DNA from 3 places in the Vibrio sp. B1FLJ16 genome. Region 2 is predicted to be linked to each of the others. Evidence: riboswitches for the same ligand, from Rfam matches in the RefSeq annotation. Region 2 holds a riboswitch; each other region holds the start of a gene.

Region 1 (3,127 bases), on a different replicon from region 2:
AAATGAAACTCGGCATATTGAATGCGACAACTATCAATTGCCACAGACCTAAAATCACAGCGGTACTGATCATCAATCTCAGCACAGGATGAGTGACTCGATCTTTCTTATTGGTGCGTGTCGAGATGGAGTTGTATTGAGTCATATCACTCATAATCTTTTTCCAACTGTTCTAAGATTTCTTGCTGCAACGTGGCAGATTCGCCATTCAGTATGCGAGGTGGTAGAGAGTCAGGAACGATGAGAGATTGAGCCCGTGCTGGCGTACCTTGCAGAATATACAATTGGTGGGCAAGACGAACCGCTTCTTGTGGATCATGAGTAATCAGCACTACAGTTTTTTCTTTGAGCAGAGTGGCGGATAACGTCTGTAGCTTGTGTCTGGTCACAGCGTCGAGCGCAGAGAAGGGCTCGTCCATCAAAACCACGGGTTTGTCTTGCATTAAAGTGCGGGCAAGGGCGACACGCTGGCGCATACCTCCGGAAAGCTGATCGGGTTTCGCAAACACGTAGTCAGCTAAGCCAACTTGTTTCAACAATTGACTAGCGCGCTTACTCTGAGCTGCTGAATTTGAGTTGGGATGAGAAAAGCGAGAACTCAGACAGACGTTATCCGAAACACTGAGCCATGGCAGCAGTAAATCTTGCTGCGCCATGTAGGCGATACGTTGGTGAAGAGCTAACCCATCGGTTGTTGTTAGCTCGCCTTGCCACTCAACTTGGTCATCTAGCAAGCCAGCCAGATAACGCAAAATAGTGGTTTTACCGCAGCCACTGCGCCCTAATATTACTGTCCACTGACCCGAAGGGATCGTCATGTTTAACCTCGCCAGCGTTGGTATCTCGCTGTTGTTGTATCGCAGGCTGACATTAACAAGCTGAATTCCGGCCGTATTAGCAAACATCTTTATCTTTCCCGCAATTAGAGCTTGCGAAGAAGTGGTGAACCGGGCCGTGACCTTTGCCGACATCGAGTTCATCTGCATGGGCGATCGCTTGACAGATATACTGTTTAGCCAAATACACGGCTTTCGGCAGGTCGTATCCTTGTCCAAGGTAAGAAGCAATCGCAGAAGAGAGGGTACAACCTGTGCCATGTGTATTTTGAGTAGGGAAACGCTTGGCGCTAATGAGCTCTGAAGAGTCTTGCATGATCAGTAGGTCGCTACTGTTTTCGTCTTTCTCTAGATGACCACCTTTAAGTAATACTGCTTTAGCGCCCAGCGCACGCAGATCCGCAATCATGTCACTCATTTCATCTTCGGATGTAGGTACAGGCTTTCCTGTTAATGCGGAACCTTCAGGGAGATTGGGGGTGATGATGTCAGCGAGCGGAATGAGCTCGTGTTTTAATGTGTCGATCGCGGAGTGCTCGAGGAGTAAATCTCCGCTGGTGGCCACCATTACCGGATCAATGACTAGATGCTTCGGCTGGTATTGTTTAATTTTGTTCGCAACGACTTTGATTATATTTGCGTCTGCTAGCATGCCGATTTTAACCGCCACGATATTAAGGTCGGTAAACACCGCATCGAGTTGGCTTTCTACGTGCTCAAGTGGGATAGGAAAAATGGCGGAAACGCCTTGAGTATTTTGCGAAGTGATGGCGGTAATGACAGAACAAGCAAAACTGCCTGTCGCAGACATGGCTTTGATGTCTGCCTGAATACCCGCACCACCGCCACTGTCTGATCCTGCGATCGTTAACACGATGGGAACTAGTGAGGATGGCGTCTTGTCTGAATAAGGCTGTGATTGTGTCATGGTCGCTCCTATTACAAGACGTATAGGAACTGACTTTGACCCTTGTAGACAGATCGGTTTTCGGACCCGCTATTGCTAACCTAGGAAATTAGGTGAAGGCTAAGTGCTCATAGTTCCCTACGTCAGTGCTAACTGAATCAGGTTCAACGGGTCTCGAATTTCGATCTCAGCCGACGCGTACTGCGTGGCCCCCCGACTATTTCGCTAGGATGATAGCAGGACAGTTACTCAAGGGGTATGCTTTTTTGAGGGTAATTATTCTTGTGCGTTCATTTATGCGATGCGAGTGTTAGAGTAAGCTTATACCTGATTTGTAACGCACAAATCCTCAGTGCAACCCACTGACGAAAGCGTAGAAACTGGAATTTTTGATAATTAATCGTGGTCTCATTTAGCAAGGATTAGCACAAAACAAGGTTAAAAAACTGTTAAGATTTTACACGTTGCCAATATAACTTTACTGAATTAACAGTGAGTTATTTAACCTGGGCTTAGGTTAAGGAAGTCGGTAAATGTTTGACTATTTCGAGAACAGGTTAATTTGGAAGGCTAAGACGATCATCGAGCAAGGAGACTTCATGCTTAATTCTGTAACAGCGAAGTCAGTGATCGATCATGCTCTATTTTTAGGAGCTGATTTCGCTGAGTTATTCGTTGAACATCATCAAACTAACACCGTCCAGATCGCTTCTGGTGAGGTGGACAAGGTGAATTCAGGTATCGATTTTGGTATCGGGATTCGCCTCTTTTTCGGCCATAAAGTGCTTTATGGCTACACCAACAGCACAGACGAAGCGGAACTTAAACGCGTCACGTCATTGCTCGCTGCGAAAGATAAACGTGAGCAAATTGCATCAGCGGGTGCGCTTAATTTGAATCGCTACCCAGTTCAGCACAGTAGCCGCTTGCCTCTCAGCCAAGACGCTAATCTGGATTCTAAAATCGCGTTCTTGTTGAAAGTTGACCAAGCTGCGCGCGCAGAAAGTGAGTATATCAGCCAGTTTATCGGTAGTGTGCTTCAAAGAGAACAACAGGTAACTATTTTCAATTCAGAAGGCTTACATGTTGACGATACACGTCACTATGTTCGCGTTGCCGGTAACACCGTTGCGCAAAAAGGCAATGAACAATCTTCAGGAATGGAAGGTCCGGGCGCTCTAGCTGGCTGGGAGTTCAGTGAACAGCTGGATGCTAAAGAGCTAGGTCAGACTATCGCACAACAAGCTTTGGTTAAGCTTGGCGCGGATGCGTGTCCATCAGGTGAAATGCCAGTGGTAATTGGTAATGGCTTTGGTGGCGTTATCTTCCATGAAGCGTGCGGTCACTTGCTCGAAACCACATCGGTTGCGAAGAAAGCATCCGT
Region 2 (3,127 bases):
CAGCGCCTGCAACAATAATCGCGCAGCATAAGGCAGGTTAAAGAACACATGCGCCAGCAAAATTCCGTTCAGGCCATAGATGGAAAATGGCAGCCTGGCATCAACACTTTGTAACCACTGAGCAATCAGACCGCTGTTCCCGTAAATCGCCAGTAATCCGAAAACACCGACCAGAACGGGCAATACTAAAGTGGAAGCAAACAGTTTGAGTAACAACTGCTTGCCAAAAAATGTACGCCGAGAAAGTGCATGCGCGACAGGAACGGCAAAACCCACACTGAGTAAGGTAGACAGAAAAGCCTGATAAAAGCTGAACTTAGTGACATGCTGATAATAAGGATCATCCCAGATTACCGACACATCTAAAGGCGGTGCCTGTAAAACTAAAGCGCTTAAGGCAGAAATAACAAAGGCCGCGATGACTATCGCGACCCCTATTCCTATTTTTGGTACATTATTCAAAAGAACCGCTCTTAGAAAGTCAGGGCGCTTTGCCACTCACGAATCCAGGTCTTACGCATTTTTGCCACTTCATCAGCGGTAAAGCTCAGTGACTTACCTGGTACGCTCAAGGTTTCAAAACCTTCAGGCAGAGCCACATTGGTAACCGGGTACATCCAGTTACCTGTCGGCATAGCTGACTGGAACTCATCACTCAAAATAAAGTTGAGGAACTCGTCCGCCAGTTTCGGGTTTTTGGTACCTTTAACCTTAGCAGCCACTTCCACTTGCATGTAGTGACCTTCAGAAAAATCAGCTGTAGCAAATTTAGCGTCATTTTCTGCGATCAGGTGATAAGCAGGTGAGGTAGTGTAAGAAAGCACTAAATCAGACTCACCTTTAAGGAACATCGAATACGCCTCTGACCAGCCTTTCGTCACCGTCACGGTTTTAGCTGACAGCTGCTGCCAGGCTTGTGAGGTATTGTCACCATAGATTGACTTCATCCACAGCATCAATCCCTGCCCCGGTGTAGAAGTACGGGGATCCTGATAAATCACTTTCAGATCGCTGCGCTCTTCAACCAGCTCTTTCATGCTTTTAGGCGGGTTAGTCAGTTTGTCTTTGTTATAAACAAATGCAAAATAACCATAGTCATAGGGTACAAACGTTTTGTCACTCCACCCATCTGGCAACACGGTACCGGAAGTATCGACATCATGTTCTGACAGCAAGCCTGTTTTCTTCGCCTCAGCCATTAAGTTGTTATCCAGACCTAACACGATATCTGCTTTGCTGTTATCGCCCTCCATTCGGAGACGGTTTAGAATCGATACGCCATCATCCAGTGCAACGAAATTAACGTCACAACCGCACTTGGCTTCAAAAGCCTGTTCGATTTTAGGACCAGGTCCCCAATCTGCGGCAAACGAATCATACGTATAGATGGTTAAGGTGTTGTCAGCGGCAAACGCTGAAGTCGTTGTGATTGCAGCAAGGGCAATCAGGCTTAGAGTGGGTTTCACGGCTCGCTCTCCATGTCTGGGAATTTGTGAGCGGCACAGGTTTGAGGCGGCTATTTGGGATGACGAATATCCAGACTCAATTCCTACGCCAGCATTATCTGGTTCAGGTAATACGGGTCCCCGCAGCCTAACTAGGTTAAGCCTTTAGGTCTCAGCGCCCACATATTGATAAACACAATACAAAATGGGTTTGCTCCCCGATGAGTTGCGTGGATTGTAACCCCAAATAACCTTGCGATGCTAGCAAGGTCATTGCGATTTATGAGTACTGCTGAAGATAAAAGTCTGTATTAGCAGCAAAACTCGTTCAGCAACGCTGATCATACCCCCAGCGAGGCACCAGACCTTGCTCAATGCCAAGATGATCGAGAATACGTGCAACCATAAAATCGACTAAATCTTCAATGCTCTTTGGCTGGTGATAAAATCCCGGAGCTGCTGGCATGATGGTGACTCCCATCTGTGACAGCTTATGCATGTTTTCCAGATGCAGGGTCGAGAATGGCGTTTCACGCACCACAAGCAGTAACTGACCACGTTCTTTCATGACTACGTCAGCGGCACGCTCGATAAGATTATCCGACATGCCATGCGCAATCGCCGCGACACTGCCTGCCGAGCACGGGCAAACTACCATTTGTTTCGGCGCAGCAGAACCGGAAGCAACAGGAGAAAACCAGTCATCTTTACCGCACACGGTGATATTGTCTGGCTTGCAATTCAGGTGAGCCACCAGAGCTTCTTGCGCCGCTTGCGGACCACTCGGTAGCTTGAGATCATGCTCGGTCGCCATGACAACGCGCGCAGCAGACGATATCAACACGTACACGTGATAGTCCGCAGCAACCAGACACTCCAAAAGCCGAAGACCATAAGGAGCTCCTGACGCACCAGTAAGTGCTAACGTAATGGCTTTTTTTTGCTGCTGTTTTTTGTGGGACATAACTGATTAAGCTTTTTGTTTTAACTGTTCGAGAAGTTTACCGTGAATACCGCCGAAACCACCATTACTCATCACCAGAATTTGGTCTCCGGATTTTGCTCTTTCAACGATTTTTGCGACAAAACGGTCTAAGTTAGCATCAACATAGGCCGGTTGCGGGCACTGGTCAGCGATTTCCTGTACAGACCATTCAATGCTGTCTGGCTGAAATAAGAACACTTCATCTGCACTGTGCAGTGAATCGGCCAGTGTATTCTTATGCACACCACGCTTCATCGTCGCGGAACGAGGTTCCAGTACCGCCAGAATGCGTTTATCACCAACTTTGTTGCGCAGGCCACCTACGGTCAGTTCAATAGCGGTTGGGTGGTGAGCAAAATCGTCATAGACGGTCACACCTTGCTCTTCACCTTTCAGTTCAAGTCGGCGCTTGGTATTAATAAAGCGACCAAGTGCCTGGCAGGCTAACTCAGGCGCCACACCAACATGCCTTGCGGCAGCAACGGCCATCAGCGCATTATCCACGTTATGATCGCCGACTAAATCCCACTCGACGGTCCCCACTTTCTTACCTTGCAGCGACACCTCAAATTTCGAGCCGTCGACAACCAGTTTATGCGCCTGCCAGTCTCCCTCTTCACCTGAAAACTGCTTTTCTGTCCAGCAACCACGTTCAAGCACATCACTCAGCGCCTTATCCTGCTTGGGAGCAAGAATC
Region 3 (3,127 bases), 370 kb from region 2:
TACGTGGATACATGACTGATATGAAGCGTATCGCGGTAGGTGGCTAAATTACTTACTATAAATTTTCATTTTGATGTCGAAGGTGCTCATTTACTACCGTAAACTCTGTGCCTCTCTTAGAATTGAAAACTTAATGCAGCGCATTTTGAAAAAATAATTAATCGCAGTAACTGAACTCCGGGCAGACTGGAGTGATAAATACAAAACAACACAACATCTAATGAAAAGGCTTGGTCGCCGTTGACCAAGCCTTTTTTATTTAATTTGAATGTAATACCAATCGTAGTAAATAACTGATCATTCTAGCTTGCTAAAATACTCGTTAACGTCGTTAAAAATTTTGATTGTAGAATAACTACTTACCAAAAATTTTTGCCTTGTTATCAAGCATTTTTTCCTACGCTATTTCTGATCACTTATTTACTGTGATTGGTATAAATCACCAAAAAGTGACTCCTGTAACTTTTTGAATGTTTTGTCGATAGGGGGAGGTAAATTCGTTGAATTTAAAGTTTGTATTAACGATATTAGGTCGATTTTGATTACAATGTCGCCATAAAGAGTTTGGGGGGAGTTATGGGGCAACTTTATATTTTAGGCTTTATCGCAGTGGGTGGAGCATTTGGTGCGTGTTCTCGTTATCTTGTTTCTGAGCTGTGCGTGTATCTTCTAGGTCGTGGTTTCCCTTATGGTACGCTAACCGTTAACGTTGTCGGTTCTCTTATTATGGGGCTATTAATCGCCGCTTTTGAAAACGAGATGTTAGCTACAGATCCTTGGCGACAAATCATTGGGTTAGGGTTTTTAGGGGCGCTAACTACCTTTTCTACATTCTCTATGGATAACGTTTTATTAATGCAACAGGGTGCCTTTTTCAAAATGGGCTTAAACATTCTTTTGAATGTTACATTGAGTATTTCAGCTGCATGGATTGGCTTCCAGTTAATGATACGTAGCTAGTAAAAGATGACAAAATGTCATCTGATCGGATTGGTTTAATCAATCCGTTTTAATATACTGATTTCACTTGTCGGAGTGCCATAAGGCTGAGACCGTTAATTCGGGATCCGTTGAACCTGATCAGATTAGTATCTGCGAAGGGAACAAGAGAAGATACCTACACCAGATCTGTTCTGGCTAACCTATCAAAACGTCGATTGTTGTTATAGACGAAGCATTCTATCTTGCTATCTATATTTCGACTCCTCTTGTCGCATCTATCCGCCAAGCATTTTTATCCCAATACTTTTTATCTAGCATAACAAGCAAGGAAAAATGCTATGTCGAATCGCAAGCAAGCGAGACTGGAAGCAAAACAGTTTATAGATACTCTTTCGGTACAGCCGTACCCAAATTCAAATAAAGTCTATGTCGAAGGTTCACGCCCGGATATTCGTGTCCCGATGCGTGAGATCTCTTTAGCTGATAGCCTCATCGGTGGCTCTAAAGAGGCGCCTATTTTCGAATCAAATGAGTCAGTACGCGTTTATGACACCTCTGGTGTATACACTGACCCTGATTACTCTATTGATCTTTTCAGCGGCTTACCAAAGCTCAGAGCAGGTTGGATTGAAGAAAGAAACGACACTGAAGTTCTTCAAGATGTTAGCTCTGTTTACGCAAAAGAGCGCTTGGAAGATGATACGTTGGATGAACTGCGTTACGGTAATCTACCTCATATTCGACGTGCTAAGGCGGGACATTGCGTCACTCAACTTCATTACGCACGTAACGGGATTATCACGCCGGAAATGGAATTCATCGCTTTACGTGAGAATATGGGGCGCGCTAGATATCGCGATGAGGCATTAACTCAGCAACATCCGGGCCAAAGCTTCGGCGCTAACCTACCAAAAGACATCACAGCTGAGTTTGTCCGTAAAGAAGTGGCAGAAGGTCGTGCCATTATCCCATCAAATATCAACCACCCAGAATCGGAACCAATGATTATCGGGCGTAACTTCTTAGTAAAAGTGAACGCGAACATTGGTAATTCGTCGGTAACATCTTCAATCGAAGAAGAGGTAGAGAAACTTGTCTGGGCCACGCGCTGGGGTGGGGATACCGTTATGGATCTCTCTACAGGACGTAACATCCACGAGACCCGTGAGTGGATATTACGTAATAGCCCGGTGCCAATTGGTACTGTGCCAATGTATCAGGCGCTAGAAAAAGTAAATGGTATTGCGGAAAATCTAAACTGGGAAGTAATGCGTGACACTTTAATCGAGCAGGCAGAGCAAGGCGTGGATTACTTTACCATTCACGCAGGTTTGTTACTTCGTTATGTCCCGATGACGGCAAAGCGTGTTACTGGTATCGTTTCTCGTGGCGGCTCCATCATTGCTAAATGGTGTTTAGCGCATCATCAGGAGAGTTTCCTTTACACCCACTTCCGCGAAATCTGTGAGATCTGTGCTAAGTATGACGTTGCACTTTCATTAGGTGATGGACTACGTCCTGGCTCAGTCGCAGACGCCAATGACGAAGCACAGTTTGCTGAATTACGTACTCTTGGTGAACTGACTAAGATCGCTTGGGAATATGACGTTCAGGTCATTATCGAAGGCCCTGGTCATATACCAATGCACATGATCAAAGAGAACATGGATCAACAGCTGGAACATTGCCATGAAGCACCATTTTACACGCTGGGTCCGCTGACAACAGATATTGCACCTGGCTATGACCACATTACCTCCGGTATTGGTGCAGCGATGATTGGTTGGTATGGCTGTGCAATGTTGTGTTATGTCACACCTAAAGAACACTTAGGGCTGCCCAACAAGGAGGATGTTAAGACAGGCATGATCACCTACAAGCTGGCTGCACATGCCGCTGACTTGGCAAAAGGGCACCCTGGTGCGCAGGTTCGTGATAATGCGCTATCTAAAGCACGTTTTGAATTCCGTTGGGAAGATCAATTTAACCTCTCACTAGACCCAGACACGGCGCGTGCTTTCCACGACGAAACGTTACCACAAGAATCTGGGAAAGTAGCTCACTTCTGTTCGATGTGCGGCCCTAAATTCTGTTCGATGAAGATTTCTCAGGAAGTCAGAGAGTATGCAAAGGACACTGAACAAGTTGCTGCTGATCAGGCGATTTCTATCAAGATGTTAGATGA

The links. A riboswitch is a leader RNA that binds a small molecule or an ion and turns the genes downstream of it on or off. The one in region 2 is predicted to bind thiamine pyrophosphate.
Region 1: it holds a riboswitch for thiamine pyrophosphate, as region 2 does, so the genes downstream of both, thiD (bifunctional hydroxymethylpyrimidine kinase/phosphomethylpyrimidine kinase) here and thiB (thiamine ABC transporter substrate binding subunit) in region 2, are expected to answer to the same signal.
Region 3: it holds a riboswitch for thiamine pyrophosphate, as region 2 does, so the genes downstream of both, thiC (phosphomethylpyrimidine synthase ThiC) here and thiB (thiamine ABC transporter substrate binding subunit) in region 2, are expected to answer to the same signal.

The regions. Positions count from the first base shown of each region.
Region 1 is NZ_HG992750.1:122,731-125,857, forward strand. Features, by position in the region: gene KHN79_RS14660 (ABC transporter permease) at 1-154, opposite strand, end outside; gene KHN79_RS14665 (ABC transporter ATP-binding protein) at 147-905, opposite strand; gene thiD (bifunctional hydroxymethylpyrimidine kinase/phosphomethylpyrimidine kinase) at 895-1,764, opposite strand; TPP riboswitch at 1,862-1,969, opposite strand; gene KHN79_RS14675 (TldD/PmbA family protein) at 2,343-3,127, shown strand, end outside.
Region 2 is NZ_HG992749.1:314,598-317,724, reverse strand. Features, by position in the region: gene thiP (thiamine/thiamine pyrophosphate ABC transporter permease ThiP) at 1-462, opposite strand, end outside; gene thiB (thiamine ABC transporter substrate binding subunit) at 474-1,466, opposite strand; TPP riboswitch at 1,530-1,676, opposite strand; gene KHN79_RS01540 (flavin prenyltransferase UbiX) at 1,774-2,409, opposite strand; gene mpl (UDP-N-acetylmuramate:L-alanyl-gamma-D-glutamyl-meso-diaminopimelate ligase) at 2,416-3,127, opposite strand, start outside.
Region 3 is NZ_HG992749.1:3,021,747-3,024,873, reverse strand. Features, by position in the region: gene ilvC (ketol-acid reductoisomerase) at 1-47, shown strand, start outside; gene crcB (fluoride efflux transporter CrcB) at 577-960, shown strand; TPP riboswitch at 1,022-1,120, shown strand; gene thiC (phosphomethylpyrimidine synthase ThiC) at 1,281-3,127, shown strand, end outside.